3 regions of the Colwellia sp. BRX8-4 genome follow, and region 2 is predicted to be linked to each of the others. Evidence: predicted binding sites of a transcription regulator. Region 2 holds the regulator's gene; each other region holds the start of a gene.
The links. The regulator LexA, encoded in region 2, represses DNA repair genes until DNA is damaged. The targets are predictions, from matches to a motif close to TACTGTATNNNNATACAGTA.
Positions count from the first base shown of each region.

Region 1 (4,160 bases), on a different contig from region 2:
GAACACACAATATGACGATTAAAATATATTGCCTACCGGGTACCATGTGCGATCAACGTCTGTGGCAGGCTTGCATCACTTACTTACCTGAAAATGTGGAGCTTATCCACATTGCCATCCCCGTAGAAAATAGTATTGATAAAATAGTCACTGCGCTTGAACAAAAATTCCCAGTAGGAAAAATAAATTTAGCGGGTTTTTCTTTAGGGGGATATATCGCGTCGGCTTTTGCGCTGAAATATCCTAATAAAATTAACAAACTACTGCTTATTTCTAATATGTCTTATTTGTTGCCACCTGCTCAATTAAAAGAGCGCAGCCGCACGATTGCTTATGTTAAATTGCATGGTTACTCAGGCATCACCAGCAAACGTATAACTGCCCTGCTGCATGCAAGCAAACACAACAATCAAGGCATCATTAACTGTATTAGAGCAATGGATATTGAGTTGGGTAAGGATACACTTATCCATCAATTAACAGTGACCACCCAACGCGAGAATTTATTAGTAAAACTTCCTACGCTTGCCATCCCCATTCAGTTCTTAATTGGTGATAATGACTCGCTGGTTAAGTTAACGCGCATTACCGCTATTTTAACGCAATCGCCGCTGATTTCTTTAATAACACTTGCCGACACCGGCCATATGTTACCGCTTGAACAACCAGAAAAGTGTGCTGGCAATATGATTCGTTTTTTTATCGAGTAATAAGCATTTAAACAAGGTAAAATGACGTATTATTTTTATGCCAAGGAATTCCCGTTGAGCCAGCTTAGTTTTTCCACCTTACAACTCAAACCTGAGTTAATTCAAAATTTAGAGTCTATGGGTTATCAACAGATGACCGACATTCAAGCCCAAAGCTTGCCAACTATTATTGCCGGTGGTGACGTTATTGCCCAAGGTAAAACAGGCTCTGGTAAAACCGCTGCCTTTGGCCTAGGTGTTTTAGAAAAACTAGACGTAAAACGTTTTCGTATTCAAACACTGATCCTTTGTCCAACACGTGAATTAGCCGACCAAGTAGCGAAAGAAATTCGTAAATTAGCCCGTGCCATCCATAACATAAAAATATTGACCCTTTGTGGCGGTATGCCTTTTGGCCCGCAAGTCGGTTCTTTAGAGCATGGTGCTCATATCATTGTTGGCACGCCAGGAAGAATTGAAGATCATTTAGGTAAAGGCACATTGAAATTAGACGATGTGAATATGCTAGTGCTCGATGAAGCCGACCGTATGCTAGAAATGGGCTTCCAAGCCTCCGTTGACTTTATTATTAGCCAAATTCCTCAACAACGACAAACCTTATTATTTAGTGCAACTTACCCGGCAGAAATTGCCGATATTGCTAAAAAAATAATGCAATCACCGACCAAGGTAACCGTTGAGGGGAATCACGAAGAAAGCACCATATCACAGCATTTTTATAAGGTAGAGAATGACAGCGAGCGTATCGACGGTATCCGTTTATTGTTATTAAAGCATCAACCCGAATCAAGCATCGTTTTTTGTAACACCAAAAAAGACGTACAAATTGTTGTCAATGAACTACGTAATTACGGTTTTAATGTTCAAGATTTACATGGCGATTTAGAGCAAAGAGATCGTACCGAAGTATTAGTTCGCTTTGCCAATAAGAGTATTTCAATTTTAGTCGCCACCGATGTTGCCGCGCGTGGTTTAGACATTGATGCGCTAGATGCAGTATTTAATTATCATATCGCTCGTGATAGCGAAATTCATGTACACCGTATTGGCCGCACAGGCCGAGCGGGTAGCACAGGTATTGCTTGTTCTTTTTTCAGTGAAAAAGAAAGCTACAAAATAGGTTTATTAGAAGATTACCTTGACCGAACTATCGAAGGTGAATTACTGCCAGACGCTAGTGTATTAAACGCCTCGGTGTATTCTCCGAAAATGGCAACAATACAAATAGATGGCGGTAAAAAGCAAAAAGTACGTGCGGGCGATATCCTTGGCGCTCTAACTGGCGATAAAACTATTTCAGCTAGCGAAGTGGGAAAAATTCAATTATCAGATAACTGGGCTTATGTAGCTGTAAGTCGAAAGTTTGCCAAACAAGCCTTTAAAAAACTCAGTGATGGCAAGTTAAAAGGTCGTAAATTTAGAGTGAGATTACTATAGTTACTATCGGTTAAAACAGTATTTATCAATAACGAGGTTTTATAAAATGATTGTATTTTAATGAAAACCTCGTATGATACTGTTGTTTTGTACAGTTAATTTTGATTGTATAAGCGGTTTTAAATCGTATATGATAAAACCATCAAGCGTAATATTGATCCTATAAGGGAAAAAAAATGGCAGTTGAAAGTCGATTTGTCGTCATTAGACAAGGTGTGGAGGTAGAAACATTCATGGATAAAAAAGCAGCAGACGAGTATGACAAAATGCTTGATATGGCTGACAGCTTAGCCGAGATGTTTGAAGCCAGCAGCTTTAATATTGATGAAAAAGTGCGTGAAGAACTCTGTATTTATCTAGCTAAGAATCGTGAAGATGTGCTTGTTGCTTTGCAAGCTAAGAAAGCTAAGCCAGAGACTGCTGCTAAAAAGAACGTTACAGCACCAGTTGAAACAGTAAATAGCACTGACTCGTCGCCAGAAATTGAAGCAACAGCAAAAGTAAAAGCGCCACGTAAGGCTAAAGCGAGCACAAGTAAATAAAGTGCGCTGTACGGGTTTGAATTTATCTTTACTTAACACTAGATAATATTGAATTATGTTGTCATATCAGCTCATTCGTAGCGTTAAAAGAAAAACGGTTGGCTTACAAGTTAAGCACGGAAAAATTATAATCCGTGCGCCAAAATATGTTTCTGAAGATGATATAGCGAACATTGTTAAATCAAAAAGCCTTTGGCTGCACAGAAAAATTGCCGAGCAAAACGCACAACCTGCAACTCAAAATAATCATTATCAAAAAGATAGCCAATTGCTTATTAATGGCGAACTTAAAACACTTGATATTCATTATGGTCTATTTCCAGAAATAACGCTTCATCAAGATATCATCATAGCGACTCTCGCTAGTAAATTAAAAATCAAAGTAGCTGATGATATAAAGAACCAAGATAAATATGTAAAGCAACAACTTGAAGCTTGGTTAAAGCAGCAAACTTATGCTTATATTGATGAAAACTTATCTCATTATGCGGAAAAAATTGGTGTTTTACCCAAATCGTTTAAAGTCAGATTATATAAGTCTAGATGGGGCAGCTGTAATAGTAGAAGTGAACTGAGTTTCAGTTCTTTATTAGCCATGACGCCTAAATGGATTATCGATTATGTAATAGTTCACGAGCTTTGTCATCTTAAGCACATGAATCATTCAACTAAGTTTTGGCAATTAGTTGCGCTTAACTACCCTAACTACGCTTCAGCTAAAACGTGGTTAAAATCCCACCAAAACCAATTACAATGGCCGACTCTTTAATGGTCATAATATCCTCGTAGGGGATAAATGAGCGAACAAATAAATCTTTTTATAAAGAAGATAAAATCAACTCAGTATTAGACTAATAAAATTATCAACAATTTCTTCAACTTACATTATATTGTGGCACGAATATCGCTTAGTATTTGAATACTAATTTAAATTCACAGGATATGACAATTTATTAGCCATTGTTATAATCAATAGATGAAGAGATAAATGATGAAATTCAAAACATACAGCTGGAAAGCTATTGCGATTTATACCCTTTCGACAATAATGTCTATCGTGTTAATTAACCTAATAATCACCTTCTAATTAGGTAAAAAAATAAAAGTATCACGGTAAAATTATCACTAATTTTTGACCGTATTATTATTAGCTTGTTGTTATATTGTGCAATTATTAGAGAGATCTTCATTAAAAGCATAAAAAATCAGCATTTTGTACTTTATTAATTAACAGTACCGCTAATTTAAGGTAGATTAACGCCATAAAATAAAAAAAATAAAGGATTACCCATTACATGAGCTTTTCAGTTCTTGTTTGTGATGACTCTAATATGGCCCGTAAACAAGTTTTACGTAGCTTACCAGAGCAACTATCAGCTAATGCACAATTAGCAAAAAATGGTCAAGAAGCTGTTGAACTTTTACGCAGTCAAGTATTTGACATTCTATTTCTAGACCTTACCATGCCTGT
Region 1 is NZ_JACGVS010000002.1:14,429-18,588, reverse strand. Features, by position in the region: gene H4J56_RS01890 (alpha/beta fold hydrolase) at 12-710, shown strand; gene dbpA (ATP-dependent RNA helicase DbpA) at 732-2,147, shown strand; gene H4J56_RS01880 (YebG family protein) at 2,324-2,689, shown strand; gene H4J56_RS01875 (M48 family metallopeptidase) at 2,748-3,458, shown strand; gene H4J56_RS01870 (response regulator) at 3,985-4,160, shown strand, end outside.
Region 1: the regulator LexA is predicted to act here: its motif matches at 2,225-2,244, upstream of H4J56_RS01880 (YebG family protein).

Region 2 (4,160 bases):
AAGGTCCACGCGAGAAGTTTATCGAAAAAAATGACATTACAAGGGTAATGGTTTCAAATTTTGTTGGAGAAAACTGTTTTATATTTTATATTTGTGGCAGCTAAAAATATATTGCTTAGCTGCTGTTTAACATGACTACAGTATCAATAATGAATTCTAAAAAAAAATGATGGAGCGCAGCTATGAATGAAAAAATTGCAGCACTTAAGTCAGACCTAGCGCTACTTAAAGAACAATTTAGTAAAAAAATTACTGATGCAGAAACTCGTTTAAAAAATATGATTGAACAAGAAAGCTTAGATACTTCGGTTGAACGTGGCTATAAAATTCAAGCTTCTTTTGAAGAGCCAGCAGATTCTTTAGCTAATGGTGAATGTGTAATTTTACTGCATGGGCTTGCACGTTCGGCTAACTCCATGAAAGCTATTGAAAAACGATTGTTAGCAGAAGGATATTTTGTGATAAATATCAACTACCCTTCTAGAGATTATTCGATAGAAGAGTTGGCTGAAAAAGTGATTTCTAAAGCGCTATTAATTTGTGAAAATCGCCAAGTTAACTTTGTTACCCATTCAATGGGCGGTATATTAGTTCGCCAATATTTAAGTATGCATAAAATACCTAATTTACATAAAGTCGTGATGCTAGGTCCACCAAACAAAGGCAGTGAAGTTGTTGATAAACTAAAAAATACACCTGGTTTTAGTTTCATCAATGGTGATGCGGGTATGCAATTAGGTACCGGCGAATTCAGTGTCCCTAGTAACCTTGGCAATGCTAATTTTGATTTGGGTGTTATTGCCGGTAATCAAAGTATTAATTGGATATTATCAACACTTATTCCTGATAAAGATGATGGTAAAGTTTCGGTTGCTAGTACCAAACTTGATGGTATGAATGATCACATTGAAATGGAAACGACCCATCCATTTATGATGAAAAACGAAAAAGTTATCGAACAAGTTATCCATTATTTAAAATCAGGGAGTTTTCAAAAATAATTCGACTAGAAAACTTGCCTTTACTAACGACCTGTATATACTCACAGTAACAACTGTGTAAATTTACAGGCTCCCTATGCTAAATGAAATCAGCGAATTACGCCCTCTAACGAACCGACAACAACAAGTTTTTGATCTGATCAAAGACAAAATAAGCGATACGGGCATGCCACCAACGCGTGCTGAAATAGCCAAGTTTTTTGGCTTTAAATCAGCAAATGCAGCAGAGGAACATTTAAAAGCTTTGGCTAAAAAAGGCTATATAGAAATGTTGCCAGGTACTTCTCGCGGCATTCGTTTGACTGAGAAGTTAATGGAAGAAGCCGGTTTACCTTTAATCGGCAGAGTGGCTGCAGGTGAACCTATTTTAGCTGCAGAGCATGTTGAAGATCATTACAAAGTTGATGGTAATTTGTTCCACCCAGCTGCTGATTACTTATTGAGAGTTAATGGCGAAAGCATGAAAAATATCGGCATACTTGATGGTGACTTGTTAGCGGTTCATCAAACGACCGATGTACAGAATGGCCAAGTAATTGTTGCTCGTGTCGAAGAAAATGTTACGGTTAAACGTTATAAACGAGAAGGTAACATCGTTTACTTACATGCTGAAAATGATGACTTCTCTCCTATAAAAGTCGATTTGTCTGATCAAGAGTTTAATATTGAAGGGTTGGCTGTTGGCGTTATTCGCTCGGCAGACTGGATGTAATTAAGTTAACCTATCCAATAAACTTGGTGGTAACTAAGCCAATTTATCTAACAAATATAGTATTAAATATGTAAAACTGCTCCGCAAACTTTAGTGTATAAAATAGGCTAAAGTTTGCTTTTCTAACCTTTCGTATTCTTTTCATGCAAACCTTTCTCTTTACTAAGAATAATTTTCACTCTAAAGCCCATTCAAACAACTTTATCTTTCTCTGATTAAAAAACAACCAAGATCAATTTTTACAATACGCGTATTTATACTCAGCTGTTTATTTTTAATACTACGGCTACAGCCCTTTGTTATTAGGCCTTTGCCTGTATTAGAGTTGATACTCTATTGTTTTTATTGGTTTTTATTTTAAAATAGCTCGATTTTTAAATTGACCCAGATCAACTTTTAAGTAATTCTAGTTTGGAATGTGTACAAATATAAATATAAGGCGATGTTGTCGACGCTAACTGGTTGATAACAAAATCGCTAAGAAAATAATAAAAATCCGTACTAAAGGATGTGTTTTGTCCTAGGTATCAAGTTTTAAACTTTTATAGGGTGAAGGAGATGTCGTGTGAAAAGACGTAACCTAGGTTGGCTGTTGTTGGGGAGTGTTCTTTCCAGTTCAGCTTGGGCAGATATGCAATTAAATCTGACCAAGGGTGTAACAGAAGTAAGTAGAGATGTTTACGATCTACATATGCTCGCAATGTATATATGTGTAGCAATTGGTGTGGTCGTTTTTGGTGCTATGTTTTGGTCAATGGTTTTCCATCGAAAATCCAAAGGGGCTAAATCAGCAGATTTTCATGAAAGTACAAAAGTAGAAATCCTCTGGACAGCAATTCCCATTGTCATTCTTATCGCTATGGCTGTACCAGCAACAAAAACACTGATTGAAATGGAAAATAACGACGATTCTGACGTTACCATTCAAGTTACCGCCTCTCAGTGGAAATGGCATTACAAATATTTTGATCAAGATATTGAGTTCTACTCCGTTTTATCGACGCCAAGATCACAGTATGAAACACAAGAAGGTAAACACCTTAATGTTGATGCTGGCGATAAAGTCAAAGGTGAAAATTACCTACTCGAAGTTGATAAACACCTTGTCATTCCAGTTAATAAAAAAGTACGATTTTTAATCACTTCTGACGACGTTATTCATGCTTGGTGGGTACCTGCTTTTGCTGTAAAGCAAGATGCTAACCCAGGATTTATTAATGAAGCATGGACAAAAGTTGACAAGCCTGGGATATACCGAGGTCAGTGTGCTGAACTTTGTGGCAAAGACCATGGTTTTATGCCAATTGTTGTCGAAGTAAAGTCTGAAGCAGACTATGCAAAATGGCTTGATGAACAACACCAACTCAACGCTCAAGCCGCTGCTGCTGAGAAAGCATCTCTTAACGCTTCCGCATCAATGGATGAATTGATGACCTTGGGTGAAACTACCTATATTGCCCACTGTGCTGCCTGTCATCAAGTTTCTGGTGCTGGTCTACCTCCTGCATTTCCTGCACTTAAAGGAAGTCCAGTTGCTACGGGTAGTATTGCCGAGCATATTGATATTGTACTCAATGGTAAAGCGGGTACAGGTATGCAAGCTTATGGTAAGCAGTTAAGTATGAAGCAAATTGCTGCAGTTGTGACCTACGAGCGTAATGCTTGGGGTAACAATACCGGTGATGCCGTACAAGCCGCTGATGTTAAAGGTGCTGCTAAGGGATCAGGCAATGACACAGAAACACCGGTAGCAGTTGCTGAAATGGTTGCTGAAGAAGCCCCAGTAGAAGATCTAACTAAAGTGTACAGCGAAGATGAACTGATGGTTATGGGTGAGCAAGTTTACATGAAAGCTTGTGCTGCTTGTCATCAAGTTTCTGGTGCGGGTTTACCTCCGGCATTTCCAGCACTAAAAGGTAGTGCAATTGCACTGGGTGATATTGCTGTGCATATAGATATGGTTATTAATGGCAGTAAGAAAAACCCTGCTATGGCTGCTTTTGGTAGTCAGTTAACTAAAACCGAAATAGCGGCAGTTGTTACTTATGAGCGTAATGCTTGGGGCAATAACACCGGTGATTTAGTACAACCTGCAGCTGTTGATGCTGCTAGTGCGAAGTAGGAGGATATAAAATGACTACAGACGTTATAGAACAAGAATCGCACGACGATCATCATGATGACCATAAAATGAAAGGCATCAAACGTTGGTTGTACACGACAAACCATAAAGATATAGGTACGTTATATCTATGGTTTGCTTTTATTATGCTATTAACCGGCGGCGCTTTAGCCATGGTTATTCGAGCCGAGTTATTCCAACCCGGTTTACAAATAGTGGAGCCTGATTTTTTCAATCAGCTAACAACCGTACATGGTTTGATCATGGTATTTGGTGCAATTATGCCGGCCTTTACCGGGTTTGCTAACTGGATGATACCTATGAT
Region 2 is NZ_JACGVS010000001.1:141,196-145,355, reverse strand. Features, by position in the region: gene H4J56_RS00630 (alpha/beta fold hydrolase) at 183-1,001, shown strand; gene lexA (transcriptional repressor LexA) at 1,078-1,713, shown strand; gene coxB (cytochrome c oxidase subunit II) at 2,279-3,835, shown strand; gene ctaD (cytochrome c oxidase subunit I) at 3,847-4,160, shown strand, end outside.

Region 3 (4,160 bases), on a different contig from region 2:
CATGACAGGTTTTACTCGATAATATTGTGGAAGCTCGTTAACAAGAAGGGTATGATATCTGCAAATTTATAACTTTCAACCATTTTCAGCTTCCCTAGTTTATCTATAATTTCAGGTAAGTAGGTAAATGCCGTTGAACTACATCTGTCGATCTGCATAAAAAGAGACCCTCATGACTATCATTAAACAACAAGATTTAATTGAAAGTATTGCCGATGCATTACAGTACATTTCTTATTATCACCCTTTAGACTTTATTCAAGCGCTTGAAAAAGCCTATCATAAAGAAGAAAGCAGCGCAGCTAAAGACGCTATTGCTCAGATCTTAATTAATTCTAGAATGTCAGCCCATGGCCAGCGTCCTATTTGTCAAGATACCGGCATAGTGACTTGCTTTGTTAAAGTGGGTATGGATGTTCAGTGGGACAAAACTGACTTAACAGTTCAGCAAATGGTTGATGAAGGTACTCGCAGAGCTTACTTAAATCCAGACAACCCATTGCGCGCTTCTATTGTAAAAGACCCCGCTGGCGCGCGTATTAATACTAAAGATAATACACCATCGGTTGTTCATATCGATATGGTTGCCGGTGGTGGCGTTGATATCATGATCGCAGCGAAAGGCGGCGGTAGTGAAAACAAATCTAAAATGGTGATGTTAAATCCTAGTGATTCAATCGCTGACTGGGTAGTTAAAACACTACCATCAATGGGCGCAGGTTGGTGTCCACCGGGAATGTTAGGCATAGGTATCGGCGGAACAGCAGAAAAAGCAGGGGTACTTGCCAAAGAAAGTTTAATGGAACCGGTAGATATTCAAGACCTTATTGACCGTGGTGCTGAAACAGCCGAAGAAAAACTGCGTCTAGAAATTTTCGAACGTGTTAATAAATTAGGTATTGGCGCACAAGGTCTTGGCGGTTTAACGACGGTTGTAGACATTAAAATTATGTCAGCACCAACCCACGCGGCATCAAAACCTGTGGTGATGATACCCAATTGTGCGGCAACGCGTCATGTTCATTTTCACTTAGATGGTTCTGGTCCGGCTAACTTAACACCACCAAAATTAGAAGATTGGCCAGAAATAACTTGGGAAGTCGGTGAAAACGTACGTCGTGTTAATGTTGATACCTTGAAAAAATCTGATATCAGTAGCTGGAAAACCGGTGAAACTGTATTATTGAGCGGGACTATCTTAACCGGACGTGATGCTGCCCATAAACGTATTCAAGATATGCTAGCCAAGGGCGAAAAGTTACCAGTAGACTTTACTGACAAGTTTATTTACTACGTAGGTCCTGTCGATGCTATTGGCGATGAAGCAGTTGGCCCAGCTGGCCCAACGACAGCAACACGTATGGATAAATTTACAGAAATGATGCTCTCTGAAACAGGGTTACTTGGCACTATCGGCAAGGCTGAACGTGGTGCCGAGACCGTTGAAACCATCAAAAACCATAAGTCAGTTTATCTAATGGCCGTCGGTGGTGCTGCATACTTAGTATCAAAAGCTATTAAAAAAGCAAGAGTTGTTGCTTTTGAAGATATGGGGATGGAAGCTATTTACGAATTCGAAGTTGAAGATATGCCAGTCACTGTAGCTGTTGATAGCCAAGGAGAGTCGGCTCATGTCACGGGTCCTGCTATTTGGAAAGCTAAGATTGAAGTGCAAGATGCCAAATCAAAAAATTAATTGATGCTTGTGTAAGCAAATAATTTTAAAACAAGCGCCTTAGGGCGCTTTTTTATTGACGATAATAAGTTGAAAATTTTGTCTATACTAAAAGAACATTAATAAAATTAAGTTTTGAAAACATTAACTATGACTAACACTAACCTGCGCACTGTTACTATTATTTATTATATTGAAGATTCACTTGAGTTAATGCACTTTGTTGGAAAATTTGCAGAAAATGCCAGTGGGCGGGTCATTATTCCGGAAAAATTTAAAGAAGATAAATCGATTGTTGCTGTGTGTGATGGAGAAATAACCATTCTTAATAAAGTTGGCGATCGCATTCATCTTATCAATGATTATTAAATATGGACTTGTTAATGAACAAGCTTAGAATAAACTTAACCTGAGTATATTTCTATGGTTTAATACTGATAATATTTACAGTGTTACTGATGTGACTTTATGCCTATCGATGAACTCCTTGTTTTTTTAGAGAAAATCCCTACCGAAATTTTTATGCTGTTTAGCGTTATTCTATTGGTATTGTGTTTTTTAATCAGCTTTATAGTATTTTTTAAAATAAAAAAAATGTCACTACAGTTGTCTTTGCAACATGAAAAGTTACAGCTATTGTTTGAAAAATTAACCGTTGATAGTGAAGTCTCAAATAAATATCAACAGCAACAACAGCAGCAAACTAGCTTTAATCATCAACAATTGGCAAACCAACAAGTTGAGTTAAAGACTTATTTTGAACAACAAATCTCTGACTTTAAAATTAAGCTGTTGTATCAACATGCTGAGCAAGGTGAGAAGCAGTCATCGAGTTTACATGCAAGTAGTGAAAAGTTACACCGCGCATTACACGAGCACCAAGTCGTTTTCAATCAGAATCAGCTAAAATCGGTTGATCAACTTGTTGAACACCTAAATCGAGTGACGCACATTAGCCGCGAAGAGTTAACGAAGTCATTGCAAGCATCGAGTGAGCAAATGGCTAAACGTATTGATGGATTAACCGTCTCTACCGATAACCGCTTGAAAGAAATTAGCGGGCAAGTAGAGAAACGTTTAGCGGAAGGGTTTGAGAAAACAACAAAAACCTTTAATGATATTTTGCAACGCCTTGCCTTGATTGATGACGCGCAAAAGAAGATAACGGAACTTTCCTCAAACGTCGTCAGCTTACAAGAAGTATTAAGTGATAAGCGTTCGCGGGGGGCTTTTGGCGAAGTTCAGCTTAACAGTTTAATTCGCAACGTGATCCCCGAGCAAAACTTTTCTTTACAGCACACTTTATCAAATGGAAAAATTGCTGATTGTATTTTATTTTTACCTGAGCCAACCGGTAATGTCGTTATTGACTCTAAGTTCCCTTTAGAAAACTATAAGAAAATGCTGGATAACCAATTAGGGGAACATGATCGAAAATCGGCAGAGCGTCAATTTAAACTCGACATAAAAAAACATATTAACGATATTAGTTCTAAATACTTAATTGAAAAAGAAACCGCCGACGGCGCTATTATGTTTATTCCTGCAGAAGCTATCTTTGCTGAAATTCATGCACATCAAGGTGATTTAGTTGATTACGCCAATAAAAAACGAGTATGGCTGGCATCGCCAACCACGTTAATGGCTATATTAACAACGTCACGCTCGGTACTAAAAGATGAAGCAACCCGTAAGCAAATACATGTTATTCAAGCGCATCTCTCACACTTATCTCAGGACTTTAGTCGTTTTAAATCTCGTTTTGCCAATTTAGCAAAGCACATAGACCAAGCGGCGAGTGACGTAAAACAAATCCATACCTCTGCAGATAAAATATCGTCACGCTTTGATAAAATTGAACAGGTTGAGTTGAAAAATGAAAGTGATGAAAAGCCCACTGGTACAGACAGTAAAATAGATAATGAGCAAGCTCTACCTGTTGTTTAACCTGATTGCTTCTCTACCCTTTAGCGATAACTTAATCTAAGGAGTTAATCTTGTTGCAAAGAATTAAAGGACTAAAAACTCTGTTTATTAGTTTAGGCACAGTTGCTTTAGTTTATTTTTTGATGATGAAAAGCCAAGCTTTTTGGCTAAAGCAAGTAGTGATTGTCGAACAATTATTAGTGGTGTTCTTGGCTGTTGTGATCGTCTTTGCCAGTTATTTTAATCGTAGCAGGTTAGCCTACTTATCATTATTGTGGCTTTTATATTACGCCAGTATTACTTTTTCACCGCCTTGGTCAACTTGGTTACTGCAGCAGGGTGATTGGTTAACGTTATTTGGCTGTAGTGTTTTACTTTTATTGTCTTTGATAAAAGACCGTGGCGTTATCTCAATTCATGGTCTTTATCGATTAGTCGCTATCGCCTTAGTGGCTATCATTAGTTATGCTTGGTTAACGATGAGTGAGCCAATTATCATTTTTGTACAAACCTTTCCCCATATTGCAGGCTTTAGTAAGGTTATTCGTTTAGAGTTACC
Region 3 is NZ_JACGVS010000003.1:257,616-261,775, forward strand. Features, by position in the region: gene pabB (aminodeoxychorismate synthase component I) at 1-3, opposite strand, end outside; gene H4J56_RS04580 (fumarate hydratase) at 173-1,696, shown strand; gene H4J56_RS04585 (TIGR02922 family protein) at 1,826-2,044, shown strand; gene H4J56_RS04590 (DNA recombination protein RmuC) at 2,270-3,622, shown strand; gene H4J56_RS04595 (diguanylate cyclase) at 3,673-4,160, shown strand, end outside.
Region 3: the regulator LexA is predicted to act here: its motif matches at 2,108-2,127, upstream of H4J56_RS04590 (DNA recombination protein RmuC).